One region of the Billgrantia sp. Q4P2 genome, then DNA from elsewhere that is predicted to be linked to it. Evidence: riboswitches for the same ligand, from Rfam matches in the RefSeq annotation. Region 1 holds a riboswitch; the other holds the start of a gene.
What was found. A riboswitch is a leader RNA that binds a small molecule or an ion and turns the genes downstream of it on or off. The one in region 1 is predicted to bind thiamine pyrophosphate.

Region 1 (7,932 bases):
AGCACCGGTAACTTCCGCCGTCGCGCTGGCCCCTTCGATGTGGTTGTTGATCATCTCGGCAAGACCGCCGCCGATCGGGTAGTACACGCCGCCAGTACCGCCAGTGGCGATGGAAAGCTGCTGAGCGGCAGCCAGCGGAGCCGCAACCATCAGCGAAGCAGCCGCGACATATTTGAGAGCGCGCATGAGTCTCCTCCGTCCTGAAACCGGATTGTTCGTGTTGTATGAAATAGGTCTAGCGTACCGGGGCGGTCCCGGCCACCACCAAGAAGCTAGCATGCCCTGGCACTGAGGGGCTAATCGTCAGTTTCTACGTTATTGTAAATTTTCGGAATTCCACCACGGTCGGTTCAGCTGGCAGGCCGTCGGACCGCGCACTGAGCAACATGCGCCCCGGTGCAGCGGGCGATTTTTCGCGGTCATTCCTGACTGCCTGACGCCGCAGCCCACGGCGTCGGGCAGCGACTGTCACGGTGTCACGAAAAAGTCGCCAAACGGTACTGGCAAAATCGGCGAAATGCCCCCATGATGTGGATGTCGCAATCGCCCACTGGAGTATCATGAGTACGGCACGACACACCACCAGCGCGGAACTCCTCGACCCCCCGCGAAGCTGCCCTGGCCTCGATGTCAGGGACCTGGAAAAGCGCACGCGCCTGATGCGCATCGTTACAAGGCTGATCGCCGTATCCGATCTCGGATGCCGCGAGATCGCACGCAGAGCCGGGCTCCCGGCGCAGAAGATCAGCGATCTGCTGGCCGGCCGCCTCGAACACCTCTCGCTCGATGAGCTACGGCTCGTCTACCACACGGTCGACCCGGATGGCGCGCTCAACTACTAGCCGGCGCCGGCGATGACATGCCGCTATGGCCATATCCAAAACGCCTCGCCACCGTGCGAGGCGTTTTTTATATCGGGCTCAGGCCCGCTGCCGTGGAAAGCCAAACGCAACCGACCGCATCCGTTGCTCATTCCTGGGGGAGGTCGGTCATCGCCCCGGTGGAAGCCGAACTCACCGTACGGGCGTACTTGGCCAGCACGCCGCGGGTATAGCGCGGCTCGGGCTGGTGCCAGGCATCGTGGCGGCGGGCCAGCTCCACCTCGTCGACATGCAGCTCGATGGTATCGGCCTCGGCATCGATGGTGATGGTGTCGCCATCCTGCACCAGCGCCAGCGGACCGCCGTCGAAGGCCTCTGGCGAGACATGACCTACCACGAAGCCATGGCTGCCGCCGGAGAAACGGCCGTCGGTGATCAGGGCCACGTCGTTGCCCAGCCCTCGCCCCATGATCGCCGAGGTGGGCGTGAGCATCTCGCGCATGCCGGGGCCGCCCTTGGGGCCTTCGTAGCGTATTACTACCACGTCACCGGCCATGACGGTGCCGTCGTTGATGCGCGCCTGGGCTTCCTCCTCGGAGCCGAACACCCGTGCGCTGCCTGAAAAGCGCGTACCCTCCTTGCCGGTGATCTTCGCTACCGCCCCCTCGGGGGCCAAGTTGCCGTGGAGGATACGCAGGTGGCTCTCGGCCTTCAGCGGCGCCTCCAGCGGCGCGATGATCGTTTGTCCATCCGGATACGGCTCGACATCGGCCAGGTTCTCGGCCAGCGTCCTGCCGGTCACCGTCAGGCAGTCGCCATGCAGCATGCCGGCATCGAGCAGGGTCTTCATCAGCGGCTGGATGCCGCCGATCTCGACCAGCTCGCTCATCATGTAGCGCCCGCTGGGGCGCAGGTCGGCCAGCACCGGCACACGCCGGCCGATTTCGGTGAAGTCGCCGAGCGTGAGCGGCACGCCCACGGTGCTGGCCATGGCGATCAGGTGCAGTACCGCATTGGTGGAGCCGCCCAGCGCGATGACCACGGTGATGGCGTTCTCGAAGGCCTGGCGGGTCATGATGTCGGAGGGCTTGATGTCGCGCTCGAGCAGCGCCAGCACCGCGGCGCCGGCTGCCTCGCAGTCATCGCGCTTCGCCTGCGACACCGCGTTCTGCGCCGAACTTCCCGGCAGGCTCATGCCCAGCGCCTCGATCGCCGACGCCATGCTGTTGGCGGTGTACATGCCACCGCAGGAGCCGGGGCCGGGAATAGCCGTCTCCTCGATCTGCTTGAGCTCGATCAGATCCAGGTCGCCGCGGCTGTGAGCGCCCATGGCCTCGAACACCGAGACGATATCGGTATGGTTGGCACCGGGCTGGATGGTGCCTCCATAGACGAACACGCTGGGCCGATTGAGCCGCGCCAGGCCCATCAGGCAGCCCGGCATGTTCTTGTCGCAGCCGCCGAGGGCCACCAGGCCGTCGAAGCCCTCGCAGCCGGCTACCGTCTCGATGGAGTCGGCAATCACCTCACGCGAGACCAGCGAATACTTCATGCCCTCGGTGCCGTTGGCGATGCCGTCCGAGATAGTAATGGTATTGAACACTACGCCCTTGCCGCCGGCTCCATCGGCGCCGTCGCGGGCACGCTCGGCGAGCTCATGGATATGGCTGTTGCACGGCGTGACCATACTCCAGGTCGAGGCGATGCCTACCTGGGGCTTGGTGAAATCCTCGTCGGAAAAGCCCACCGCGCGTAGCATGGCGCGGCTGGCCGACTTGCCGACGCCATCCACCACCGGGGCGGAGTGGCGGCGGCGTGGGTCCGGGGTATCGCTCATAGGGGCGGTCTCCGTTTGGGTTACGCACCCCCTGAGGTTGGCCGTTACGAAGTCTCCTGGCAAATACTCAGGCTGCGTGCAGCGTGGCGCGCGGCCTGAGCCAGGCAATCATCAGGCTGACCAGTGTCGAGGCCGCCAGCGCGCCGAGGAACGGCGGCAGCGTGGGAATGCTGTCGGGGAAACTCGCCGCCAGCACCCCGGCCGCCAGGCTGCCCTGGGCGCCCCAGCCCGGCAGGATCGCGCCAATCAGGCCCGCCACACCACCCGCCACCGCGGCCAGCGGCGTCATGCGCCGCCACAAGCCGAGCAGCACCGGCACCACGATGGCGGCACACAGTAGGTCGGCAATCAGGAACAGCCGCAATACCGAGAGCCCCTGCAGCGCCACGACCACCACCGGCACCATCAGCGCCACGGTGACCAGCCGCGCCGCGCCGATGGAGAGCCCGCGCCTTCCGGAGCCCGCCACCGCCAGCGAGGCGATACCGTTCTGCAGGGTATCGACGCTGGAGGCAACCAGCGTGACCGCCAACACCAGCGCCGGAAGCGCCAGCCAGCCCGGCGCCTCGGCCAGCAGCGCAAAGAAGGGAATCGGCGGCTCGCCCAGCGCCACCCCACTCATGGCCGCCAGCATGCCGAGCCCACCCACCAGCGCCACCACTGCCACGGTAGTGGCACCGCCCAGCCAGGCACCACGGTTGAGGGCATGATCGTCACGCGCCGCCCATACCCGCTGCCAGTAGCCCTGGTGGAACAGGTTGGCAGCCGTAACCGCAATGATCAGCGTCAGCGCCACACTCAGCGCACTACCGACGGGAATCGACGGTATGGCTGCTTCGATGGGCATCTCGGGGAGGCGCAGGAGCACCACGCCGCCTACCACCAACAGCAGGGCGATCAGCAGCCACGCCTGCCAGCGGTCGGTAGCCAGGCTCGCCCGCAGGCCGCCGATGGCGGTGTAGAGCAGCGTGGTAACGGCCACGCCGACCACCACCAGTGCCGGCGGCACGTCGGAAAGCAGCGCGGTGATCGCGCCGATGGCGGTCAACTCTGCAGCCAGGAAGCAGGCCATGTAGAGGATCGAGACCAGCGACACCCAGCGCCGCACGCCGGCGCCATAACACGCCTCGGCGAACTCGCCGATGCTGCGGCCCTCGGGCAGGTGGCGGCGGATGGCCGGGCCGTAGAGCCCCAGCACGATGAACGGCAACGCCGAGCCGATGGCATAGCCCGCCAGCGCCACGGGGCCGACGAAGGCGCCGATCTCCGGCGGCGCGAAGAGAATCCACGCGCCCATCCCCGAGGCCAGGAACGACAGCCCCAGGGTCGAAGCCGACTGGGAATTGCGCGCGGTGACGTAATCGTCGAGGGGGCCATCGGCACGGCGGGCACGCAGCCCCAGGAAAGCAAAGCACAAAAGCGCCGCGCCGAGCACGGCTGACGTCAGGTAGGGCATGTCGCACTTCCTCCGCCGGTATGAACCGGATCAGGTTCCAGGGTCAGCGCCTTGCGCTCTCTCAGCCTCGTCGCAGCGAGACTCCCCTGGCGACAGTGAAAGAATTGTCATGGCCGGCCTCAAGCTGGCCGCCTTCGGGCCGATATGACCTCGAACCCCTGGAATGATATAACAATGAAAAAACCAGAACGAGGATGCTGACAACCTCACGAGCGATGGCCAGCGTTCTCGAAGACTTCATCCCTGCAGGGACCTCACCATGTCATTCAGCGAAGCCAAGGAACACGCCCCCGGGCATCTGCACCATATCTTTGCCGACCCCTACTCCGCCTTCGACAATCTGGCCGCCGAGCGCCAGCTGCACCTGCGGGTCGCCCTGCAAGCGCTGGTCTGCGAGCCATTGGCGAACGGCCGGCTGACACTGCGGGTCATCCATGGCTGGGAGAATGGCGGCTTCGAGCCAGCCGACCTGGCACATGGCGATTACCCTATCGCATCGCTCGACGACCTGGCCCGGGTAAGCGCCGAGCATCAGCAGGCCATCGACAGTGCCGCCCCGCTGCCGCGCGACGACGCTTCGCTGCTTGTCAAACCGCTGGCCGACGCCATCGCCGCCGCCGAGGCCAAGGGGCAGGTGCTCAACGAGGAGACACGTACCATTCCCGCGCGCTGGCCCGTCTTCGACCAAGGCCTCACGCTCTACACCTTCTTCAAGGTTTATCACCGCCTGATCTACGGTGAGGATGACACCTACCGCTCGATCCACTGCCGAACGCTGGAAGGTCCCCGCGAGATCCACGAATTCCATCTCGAGGAAGGCGAGTTCGCCGTGGTCCGCCCTACCGAAGACGCCCCCGGAGACAGCGTACTGGTGCTGCACGTCAGCCAGCTGGAGCCGGTGCGGATGCTATTGGAAGCCTGCTGCTCCTGAGCGAGCCGTTACCGCCCTAGCTGGAAGCGGGTTTCTCCCTCGGCACCCTTCCCATCAGGTAGAACTCCGGGTTGGGCGGGGTGCCGGTGAGCGTGACCAGGCGGTTGGAGAGGCCGAAGAAGGCGGTGATGGCGCCGATGTCCCAGATGTCGTCGTGGGTGAAGCCGACCTCGGTGAGGCGAGCCTGCCACTCGTCGGTGAGTTCGCCTACTTCCAGGCCGCAGTGAAGGGCAAAGTCGAGCATCACCCGGTGGCGCTCGCTGATCGGCGCGGTGCGGTGGTTGATGGCCACCTGATCGGCCAGCAGCGGGTCCTTGCTGTAGATGCGTACCAGCGCACCGTGGGCCACCACGCAGTAGAGGCAGCGGTTGCGGGCGCTGGTGGCCACCACGATCATCTCCTTCTCGGCCTTGGTCAGCGTGTCGGATTCCCGCTCCATCAGGGCGTCGTGGTAGGCGAAGAAGGCGCGGAACTCATCGGGGCGGTGCGCCAGCATCAGGAACACGTTGGGCACGAAGCCGGCCTTCTCCTGCACGGCAAGAATGGCCTCGCGAATATCGCCGGGCAGGTCGTCGATCGATTCGGGTACGGGAAAGCGGCTGAGCGGGGCTGACATGACGTTCTCCTGGATGTTGTCGTTCTTGCCACGTCACAGTTAACGTCAACGTCAACACGCTGTCCATGCAACCTCCGTCACGTCTCCGGCAGCAGGGAACAGGTGACCACTCGGTTGCGGTCGGTCGCCTTGGCTTCATACATGACCTTATCGGCAAGATGATAGAGAGCCTGAGCATCACGTACTGCCTCGCATCCCTGGCAGGCCACCAGACCGAAGGAGGCCGTTATCACGCCATGGCGAGACGCCTCATGCGGAATCCCCAACTCCTGGAGGGCCTCTCGATACCGCTCCAGCAACTGCTTGCCTGCTTGGAGGGAGTCGACCTCGAGCAGCAAACCGAATTCCTCCCCGCCCAGGCGGAACAGCCGGTCGCCGGCACGCCGGAAGTGGTCCTGAAGCAGCGTGGCCACCCTCATCAGCACCTCGTCGCCGGCCTGATGGCCATAGAGATCGTTGTATGCCTTGAAATCATCGATATCCATCATGGCGAACAGCAGCGGTTGGCCGCTACGCCGCCGCTCCTGCAGCTTCTCCTCGACCAGTTCATGGAACTGTCGACGATTCAGCAGGCCGGTCAGGGGATCGGTGCGCGCCAGGGCCGTGAGCTGCCGGTTGACCCTTTCCAACTCGCGTGTGCGCTGCTGCACCTGGTCTTCCAGACGCTCGTTGAGCGAACGCTGCAGCTCGAGAGTGGCGCGTTCGGCGGCGAGTTTCTCGTTCTTGAACTGGTTGATCTTCCAGGCCAACCCCAGGGAGAGCAGCAGGAACTCGATGCCCGAGCCGACCTGGACCGCGTACTCGGTGACGATGTTGTACGGCAGAATTCCGGCCACGCGCAGGAAGTACAGTGCCACACCCACCAGCAGCACGCCCCAAGCCACCAGGTAGATCCTGGCCAGCGTGTCGCCCCGTAGGCTGCGCAATACCGCCACCCCGAGCAACAGGCAGGAGAGCACGATGGCGGCAGGGATCATCAGGCGAAACACCGGGGCGTAATGGCCCAGTAGCGCCGGTAGCGAACTCAGCAGACACAGGCCGGCCACCGCGAAAAGCATCCGGGCCGATCGCGGAGTGTGCCGACCTAGACTCAGGAAACTATTGCTGAAGACAGCAAGCATGACGGCAAAGATACCGATATTGATCGGCACCATCTGATTATTGAACGTCGGCAACGTCGGCCACCAATACTGGTACGCAAAGCCTCGCGCCGTGAACATCAGGATGAAGAAGGACCCGAGGTAAGCCACATAAAGCAACAGGGAGCGCTCACGGGTGGCAAGGTACAGCAGCAGGTTGTAGATCAGCAGCGCCAGCAGCGCGCCGAAATAGAGGCTGAAGGCCATCAGCTCGCGCTGAGCCTTGGCCAGGAAGCTGGCATCGCTCATCAGGTAGAGAGGCGTGGCGTCATACAGCCCGTCATGAGTGTCCAGCCGCAGGAATACCTGCCTCGACTCGCCGGCCGGGATAGAGACCGGCAGCACGAAGGTGCGATGGGCAACCGGGCGGGAATCGAAGTCACGTCGGTTGCCGGTCTGCCATTGGCTGACGACCTCGCCCTGCTCGTCCACCACATAGGCATCGAGGTAGTCGTGCAGCGGCATGGCCAGCTCCAGCAGCCTGCGCACCTCGGCACTGGAGCCGTTCACGACCCCTAGCCGCAGCCACCAGGCAGAGTGGGAGAAGCTGAAGTTGAGGGTCTCCTGCTGCGAGGCTTGCCACCCCAACGCGTCCCCCCGATTCAGCAGCTGCTCGATGTCGAGTTCACGATTGGGATCTTCCAGCAGTTGAACATGCTGCCCCAGGTTCAGCTCCCCTGTGAGCGTGCCGACCTCGATGGCGGCCTGGACGTTGAGCGAGACGAGACACAGCAACGCCAGGAGCCAGCGGGCAAGCCCGAGCACCGTTACAGGGAGGGAAGGCATACAGCAAGACACCTTGTCACGTTGGCTCCGGAGTCAGGTCCCGATATCAAGGTTACTCTAGCATCTTGATGTAAATATCTGTGAACGCCCGTAAACGCAAGCGCCCCCGCCGGCAACGGCGGGGGCGCGTCTTGCGGGCTGTGTCGGTTCAGCCCAACGAAATGGTGCTGTTGATGCCGCTTGAGACATTCTCGGGCTCGAACCAGCGGGCGGTCACGGTCTTGGTCTGAGTCCAGAACTGAATCGCCTGCTTGCCGTTGGGGCCCAGGTCGCCCAGCTTGGAGCCACGCGAACCGGTGAAGCTGAAGTAGGCCACCGGCACCGGGATCGGCACGTTGATGCCCAC
Region 2 (7,932 bases), on a different contig from region 1:
TCCGGCAGGTCAGCCTCGATGAGTACCGCCTGCAAGGCGGCGGCAGCCTGCACCTGGCCGGCTTTCACTGGCACGCAGGCGAACTGGGTATCGAAAGCGCGTCGCTACAGTTGGATCGTGGCACGGTGTTGCACGGCGACACGTCGCTGGTGGAAGGCGTGGGGCTGGACGCCGACCTGAGCTTCGCGCCACTGACCCTGGCCGAGCACCCCGGCGCGGAAGCGATGCGCTTCGTCTCCGGTACCCTCGCCCTGGCCGGGCGCAGCGACGCCTATGACGTCTTCAATCCCTACCTCGCCGCACTGAACTGGCTCGAGATCGGCGGCCATGGCGATTTGCAGGGCGAGATTCTCCTCGAAGGCGGCGAGGTGCAGCCGGGCAGCCGCCTGCGCCTGGACTCCCCTCACCTCAGCGTACGGCTCGACGAGCGCCATTGGCTGGAGGAAGGGGCGCTCTACCAAATCAACGGCGCCGGTGCGGTGGAGGTAGACGTCGCCCAGAATGCCCGTTTGGCCCTGGAACTCGACGACATCGAGATGTTCGAGGCCATGCCCGATGCCTCGCCTCGGCCGCTGCTCGTCGGCAAGGACTTCCGGCTCGCGCTAACCACTGCCGCCCTGCACCTGCACACCCCGCCGGACGAACTACAGCGGGCCGAGCTGCGCTGGCAGAACGCCGAGGCTTACGACATTGCCGCCTTCGACCGCTACCTGCCGCCCCCCGTGCCGCTGACGCTGGAAAGCGGCTCGGCCCGGCTGCAAGGTGGGCTTGTCTATGACGCCGGGCGCCTCTCCGGCGGTTTCGATCTGAGCGGCGAAAGCATCGCCTTGCGCCTTGGTGAGCAGCCGCTGACCGGGCGGCTTGGCTTGCACCTGCCCATTGCCGAACTCGACGTGATACACGGCACGATGGACATTTCCGGCACTCGCTTCGACCTCGAAGCCGCCGCCCCGGGCGAGACACGACCGCTCACCACCTCCCTGGAACTGTCCACGGCCCGCTTCCACTCGCCGCTGGCCTGGCGCGAGCTGGACGACGACACCCTGTTCGGTGGCGGGGCGCCGTGGTCAACCGAGCTGGTACTGCACGGCCGTATCGCCAATCTCGGCATGCTCGACCCCTTCCTCGCCGAGCTGTTCGACGGACGCGGCCTCGCTCTGGAAGGCGGCGGTCGGCTCGCCGGGGAACTGAACATTCGCGATGGTCAGCCGCTCGAGGGCAGCCAGGTGGAGGTGCATTCGGAAGCGCTAGGCGCCCGCTTTCTCGGCTTTCACGCCCGCGGCAATGGTCGGGCACACCTTGCCCTAAGCCACGACGAACCCTACCCCGAGGCGAGTGTCGAACTCGTCTTCGATGCTGTGGACCTCACTCGCCTGGCCGATGGCCGCCGGCTGTTTCAGGCCGATAACCTCTCGCTCACCGCCACAGCGCAGGCTCGGCCGAATGGTACGCCTACACCAACGGCCCAAGTGGAGTGGCATGGCGCCCGCATTCCCAACGTGAACGTGTTGAACGCCTACCTGCCGGAAGCGGCACCGTTGCGGCTCCAGAGTGGCCAGGCCAGCAGTGACGGGTACCTTGCGCTCGAAGAGGAGCGTGGCCGGGGTCGCATCACCCTCACGGGAGATGCCATCGATGGGCGCCTGCTGGATGAAGCGTTTCACGGCGAGCTGGACCTGACCCTCGAGCTGCGCGATCTTCATCCCGCCCGCCAGCGCCTCGACCTTTCCGGCAGCCGGGTGGCAGTGACCGCCTCGGCGAACGATGGCGAATCCCTACGCACCCTGCTGATCGCCCGCCAGGCAAGGTTTCAGGGCGGCTTTGACTGGCCCGGTAGCGAGACGCCGCGCCTCCCCCTTTCCGGCACGCTGCGGCTGGACGGCCTGCTCGACCGGCTCGGCTTTCTCAATGCCTTTCTGCCCGATGAGCACGGCCTGGCGATACAGGGCGGAGGGCGGCTGAGCGCCGATTTTCACTTCGCCGGCGGCGAAGCCACGTCCGGCAGCCAGCTTCGCGTGCACTCCGACAGGCTCGCCGCACGCTTCCTGCACTACGAGGCCTTCGGCGACGGATCTCTCAGGGTGGAAGTCACCGATCCCGGCGCGGAGCTGCGCCTCACCTTGCCCCGCTTCGGCCTGCGCCGCCAGGCGGAAGACGGGGCACTGATCGAGGGTCAGATGCTGGAGATACGCAGCCGGGCCCGCCACTTCGACCTGCCCGAAGGGCTGCGCGAGCTGAATACGCGTATCGACATGCCCCATGTAGCGGTACCGAATCTCGCCGCCTTGAACGGCTACCTGCCGCAGGGCGGGGGCATCTCGCTGCTCTCCGGGCAGGCGCGGATGGCCACTCACCTGCAGCTCGAGGATATGCACGCCAGCGGTCAGTTGGAGTTGCATGCACCGAATGCCCACCTCGCCTTCCATGAGCAGACCCTCGAAGGCACCCTGCACCTGGAAGCCCTGCTCACCGATGGCGACCTGGAAACCCTCGGCTTCGACGTCTCCGGCTCGCAGCTCAGCCTGACCGACGTGCGCCTGGAGAATGAAAGCGGCAGCCTCAGCGATGGCTGGTGGGCACGGCTCGCACTGCGCGAGGGGCGCATCCGCTGGGAGACGCCGCTCGAACTCGACGCCCGGTTGGAACTGGCCATGCGCGACAGCGGCCTGCTGGTCAACCTGCTCGTCGATGCCGCCCGCGAGCGCCGCTGGCTGCGCGAGCGGCTCACCCTGGGCGAAGTGCACGGTGAGGCGCGGGTAATGATGCATGACGGCACCATGCGGCTGGAAAACCTCACCGTACAGGCGGGGGACCGCCTGGAGCTGCTGGCCAATCTGGCCATGCGCGATTCGCACCTGACGGGGCGCGCCTTCGCCCGCTATGGGCCGCTGCGCCTGGGCATCGAGATGGATGGCGATCGCCGCCGCTGGCAGCTGCGCAACGCCCGAGAGTGGTACGCCAGTGGCCAACCGGCAAGCGAGCTGGCCCTGCCCGAGAGCTGGGCCTGGTTCGATCAGTTGGACATCCAGGTGGAATGAGCCATCACCAGGCACAAGTGTGTCTGGGCAAAGAGGTATGACTGGAAAGAGACCGCTGACCTGCTAGACTGGCCCTGACGCTTGACGGGGTGCCGGTGGAACCGGCTGAGATCGCCATACGACATTGCTTGAATCAGCAGTCGTCACGGCGGGGCCCGTAGAACCTGATCCGGCTCGTACCGGCGTAGGGATCAAGCGGTGGCCCCTTCGCGGCAAGCATTCGCCGCCTTATCCCAGCCACCCCTTCCTTCCTCCCGCCCACGCTCCGGATCCGATTCGATACCGGAGGCAAGATGGGCTATCGCTTCACCGATCTGACTGACACCTGCCACGACGACTGGCGCGCCTACATCGAGCACGACTTCGTCCGCGGCCTGGGTACCGGCACTCTGGACGAAGGCGCCTTTCGCCACTACCTGCAGCAGGACTACCTGTTCCTGATTCACTTCGCCCGTGCCTACGCGCTGGCCGCCTACAAGAGCCGCACTCTGGCCGACCTGCGCCAGGCCCATGAAGGGCTCAAGGCGATCGTCGACGTGGAGCTCGGCCTGCACGTGGGCTACTGCCGCGAATGGGGCATCGACGAGGAGGAGCTCGCCCGACTGCCGGAGGCGCGGGCGACGATGGCCTATACGCGCTACGTGCTCGACACCGGCAACCGCGGCGACCTGCTCGACCTCCACGTGGCGCTGGCCCCCTGCCTGGTGGGCTACGGCGAGATCGCCAACTGGTTGAACGAGCAGTCCTTCACACTGCGCGGCGAGGCCAACCCCTATGACGCCTGGATCGCCATGTACGAGGGCGAGGAGTTCCAGGCCGCCATGCGTGCCGAACTCGAATGGCTCGACGCGCGCCTGGCCGATGTCACCCCGACACGCTTTGCCGAACTGGCCGAGGTGTTCCGTGACGCCACCCGGCTCGAAATCGATTTCTGGCAGATGGGGCTGGACCGCAGCCTCTGACCTACCCGCAACGACAACAAACGCACCAAGGATCCCCACCCATGAGCAAGACCGCCCATTTTCTCGCTGAAACCGCCAAGGTCGACGAGGCCGCCATCCAGCCGCTGCCGGGCTCGCGCAAGGTCTATGTCGAAGGCTCGCGTCCCGACATCCGCGTGCCCTTCCGCGAGATCTCGCTGTCGCCGACCCGGACCTCCGGTGCCGATGAGGAGAACCCACCGCTGCTGGTCTACGACACCTCCGGCCCCTATACCGACCCGCAGGCCGGGATCGACCTGCGTCGCGGCCTGTCCGAACTGCGCCGTGCCTGGATCGAGGAGCGCGACGACACCGAATTTCTTGCCGGCCCCACCAGCGAATACGGCCAGCGTCGCGCCAACGACCCGACGCTGGCCCAGCTGCGCTTCGACCTGACGCGTACGCCACGCCGTGCCAAGGCGGGGAAGAACGTCACCCAGCTGCACTACGCCCGCCAGGGCATCATCACGCCGGAAATGGAATTCATCGCCATTCGCGAGAACCAGCGGCGCCAGGCGCTTGGGACTGAAGAGGTCGAACGCATCCTGGGCCACCAGCACCCAGGCCAGGGCTTCGGCGCGCGGCTGCCCGAGGAGATCACGCCGGAGTTCGTGCGTGCCGAGGTGGCCGCCGGCCGCGCGATCATTCCCTGCAACATCAACCACCCCGAGTCGGAGCCGATGATCATCGGCCGCAACTTCCTGGTGAAGATCAACGGCAACCTGGGCAACTCGGCGGTGACCTCCTCCATCGAGGAAGAAGTCGATAAGATGACCTGGGGCATCCGCTGGGGCGCGGATACCATCATGGATCTCTCCACCGGTCAGAACATTCATGAGACCCGCGAATGGATCATTCGCAACTCGCCGGTACCGATCGGCACGGTACCGATCTACCAGGCCCTGGAGAAGGTCAACGGCGTGGCCGAGAACCTCACCTGGGAGGTGTTCCGCGACACCCTGATCGAGCAGGCCGAGCAGGGCGTGGACTACTTCACCATCCACGCCGGCGTGCTGCTGCGCTACGTGCCGCTGACCGCCAAGCGCGTCACCGGCATCGTCTCCCGCGGCGGCTCGATCATGGCCAAGTGGTGCCTCTATCACCACCAGGAGAGCTTCCTCTACACCCACTTCGAGGAGATCTGCGAGATCTGCAAGCAGTACGACGTGGCGTTCTCCCTGGGTGACGGCCTGCGCCCCGGCTCGGTGGCCGACGCCAACGACGAGGCGCAAATGGCCGAGCTCAAGACCCTGGGCGAGCTGACCCATATCGCCTGGAAGCACGACGTGCAGGTGATGATCGAGGGTCCCGGCCACGTGCCCATGCATCTCGTGAAGGAGAACATGGACAAGCAGCTCGAGTACTGCGACGAAGCGCCCTTCTACACCCTCGGCCCGCTGGTCACCGACATCGCCCCGGGCTACGACCACATCACCTCCGGCATCGGCGCCGCCATGATCGGCTGGTTCGGCTGCGCCATGCTCTGCTACGTGACGCCCAAGGAGCACCTGGGCCTGCCCAACAAGGACGACGTCAAGACCGGCATCATCACCTACAAGATCGCCGCCCACGCCGCCGACCTCGCCAAGGGGCACCCGGCCGCCCAGCGCCGCGACAACGCCCTCTCCAAGGCGCGCTTCGAGTTCCGCTGGGAGGACCAGTTCAACCTCGGCCTGGACCCGGATACCGCGCGGGAGTACCACGACGAGACGCTGCCCAAGGACTCGGCCAAGGTGGCTCACTTCTGCTCCATGTGCGGCCCCAAGTTCTGCTCCATGAAGATCAGCCAGGAGGTGCGCGACTATGCCGCCGAACATGGGCTGGACGGCGATCAGGAAGCCGTCATGAAGGGCATGGAGGAGCAGGCGGAGAAATTCCGCCAGGCGGGTGCGGAGCTCTACAAGGAAGTCTGAGCCACGACGCTGCAGCGACACGCCGGCCCCGAGGGTCGGCGTGTTTTTTTGTCGCCGCAGGCGACACCAAGGAACGCTCGGATGTAGCCTGTAGAGAACGGTAAGGACCAAGTGCGGAGGGAGCAAGCCCATGCCACACCTGCACGTCGCGCTGGTAACCGAGCGCCCCGAGGTAAGCCTGATACCGATTTTGCAGCTTCGCCCCCAGCGGATCGTGTTGATTCCATGCCAGTCATCGCCACAGGCGGCCGAGCGTCTGGCAATCCTGCTGCGCCACGAGCTGCCCCCGGGCACCGAGATCGAGACACACCCCCGTCTTCCTGCCGACGAACCCCAGCGCTGCGCGCAGTATGCCGCCGAGTTGGCCGAGACGTTGTATCGCCAGCAGTTCGATACGCCCTCCCTCGCGGTTACCCTGGATGCAGGCGGCTGCAGTACGTTTACCGCCCTGCTGTTCCAGCAGGCCATGCGGCGCTGCTCCGCCGATTGGCTGTACGTGGATATTCAGGCCGGGGCTCTCTACCGTTTGGCGTGCGATGGTCCGGATCCCACTCCCGAGGTCATGGCCATCGAACCGGTGCTGGACGTCGATCGCTTCCTGCAGGCCAATGGTCGCAAGCGAGTCCGGGCTCTCTCCGACAAGGGCGACTGGCGCCTGGCTTGCGCACAGCGCAAGTTCCTGACCCGCTATCTCGCCCATCATGCCGACCGTCTAGCCATCCTGCTCGGTGAATTGCACGACATGGTGCACGGCGAAGGAGGAGTGCTGGCCGCCCCTGATCCACACGCGCCACCCCGGCTACGACCCGGCGTCGAGCGCCAGCAGCTGCACGTCACACCTCGATTTCCTACCACCGATGCATTGAGTGCCCTGAGCGAGGCCGGCCTGCTTGATTGGGAAAGCGGCACCCCTCGGGAACTCGTCATCCCCTCTCTGGAAAACGCTCACTATCTGGGTGGTGGCTGGCTGACGGAGTACGTCTGGCTCAGCGCCATGGAGGCCGGGCTATCGCGAGTCTGCAGCGAGGCTCACATCCTCGACCTCAGCGGCCAGCACAACGGTGAGCCCGTGGTATCGGACTGCCTGGCGGTGGAACGCAACCAACTGCTGTTCCTCGAATGCCTGATCGCGCGTCCAGGGGCCGAGGCCAGTCTCGAACAAGGCCTGAAGCGGCTACACGGCATGCTCAATCATTCCGCGGGACTCACCGCCACTCGGGTACTGCTGGCCTGCGGTGAATTCGACAAGTCCCGTCAACGGCTCACCGAGTTGCAGCGCTTGCAAGGCTTGCAGGTCCAGGTCGTCGCGAACGGGGATCTCAAGCACCTCCCCGCCCTGCTGGCGAGCTGGAAGGAGCATGGCAAGTGGCCAGGAGGCTGATTGGTCCAGCAACGAAAGCGCCCCCATGGCGACTGCCATGGGGGCGCGGTGAGATGCATGCGACAGGTTCGCCTCAGAAGCGGTAGCGAACCCCGACGCTTGCCGCATCGAAGGTATAGTCCGACTTGTCCAGGTAGCGCATGTAGTCGGCACCAATCGCCAGGTTGGGCGCCACGTCGAATTCGGCACCACCACCGTAGGAGAAACCGTTTTCACTGTCGATGTCGAAATCCACCTCAGTGAAGCCCGCCAGGCCATACAGGCGGAACTCCTGCGAGACCGGCAGCATCCCCTTGGCGTAGGCGCCCACCAGGTAATCGAGCTCGGTTGCGCCATCAGAGCCTCCTGTGCCCAGGTGGGCCTCGGCGGCGAGATAGTCGTTGAACTTCATCCCCCCGTTGAGACGCAGGCCCACGGAGTCGGCCGAGGAGCCTCGATCGGGGTCGAGCTCCCAGAACATGGCGTCGGCGCCGACATAGGCCTGGGGGTACATCGGCATCTGGTACTGCTGGGCCTGGGCCGAGGCAGCGAAAACGGTGGCCATCAGCGCAGCAGTAGAAACGGCTAGCAGTTTCATATCGCACCTCCATTAAGAAACAGTGTTTCCATTCACCGACTCC

Region 2: linked by a shared signal. The riboswitch ahead of tenA (thiaminase II) and the one ahead of ACUY1T_RS12335 (sodium:solute symporter family transporter) in region 1 are both predicted to bind thiamine pyrophosphate.

Annotation. Positions count from the first base shown of each region.
Region 1 covers NZ_JBRBAI010000006.1:114,872-122,803, forward strand. The annotation lists gene ACUY1T_RS12320 (TAXI family TRAP transporter solute-binding subunit) at 1-186, opposite strand, end outside; gene ACUY1T_RS12325 (XRE family transcriptional regulator) at 561-842, shown strand; gene ilvD (dihydroxy-acid dehydratase) at 970-2,658, opposite strand; gene ACUY1T_RS12335 (sodium:solute symporter family transporter) at 2,726-4,114, opposite strand; TPP riboswitch at 4,104-4,212, opposite strand; gene ACUY1T_RS12340 (hypothetical protein) at 4,374-5,045, shown strand; gene ACUY1T_RS12345 (peroxidase-related enzyme) at 5,062-5,661, opposite strand; gene ACUY1T_RS12350 (7TM diverse intracellular signaling domain-containing protein) at 5,739-7,586, opposite strand; gene ACUY1T_RS12355 (CoA-acylating methylmalonate-semialdehyde dehydrogenase) at 7,735-7,932, opposite strand, start outside.
Region 2 covers NZ_JBRBAI010000013.1:83,683-91,614, reverse strand. The annotation lists gene ACUY1T_RS19145 (hypothetical protein) at 1-3,038, shown strand, start outside; TPP riboswitch at 3,114-3,246, shown strand; gene tenA (thiaminase II) at 3,332-4,000, shown strand; gene thiC (phosphomethylpyrimidine synthase ThiC) at 4,042-5,931, shown strand; gene ACUY1T_RS19130 (hypothetical protein) at 6,062-7,312, shown strand; gene ACUY1T_RS19125 (porin family protein) at 7,386-7,889, opposite strand.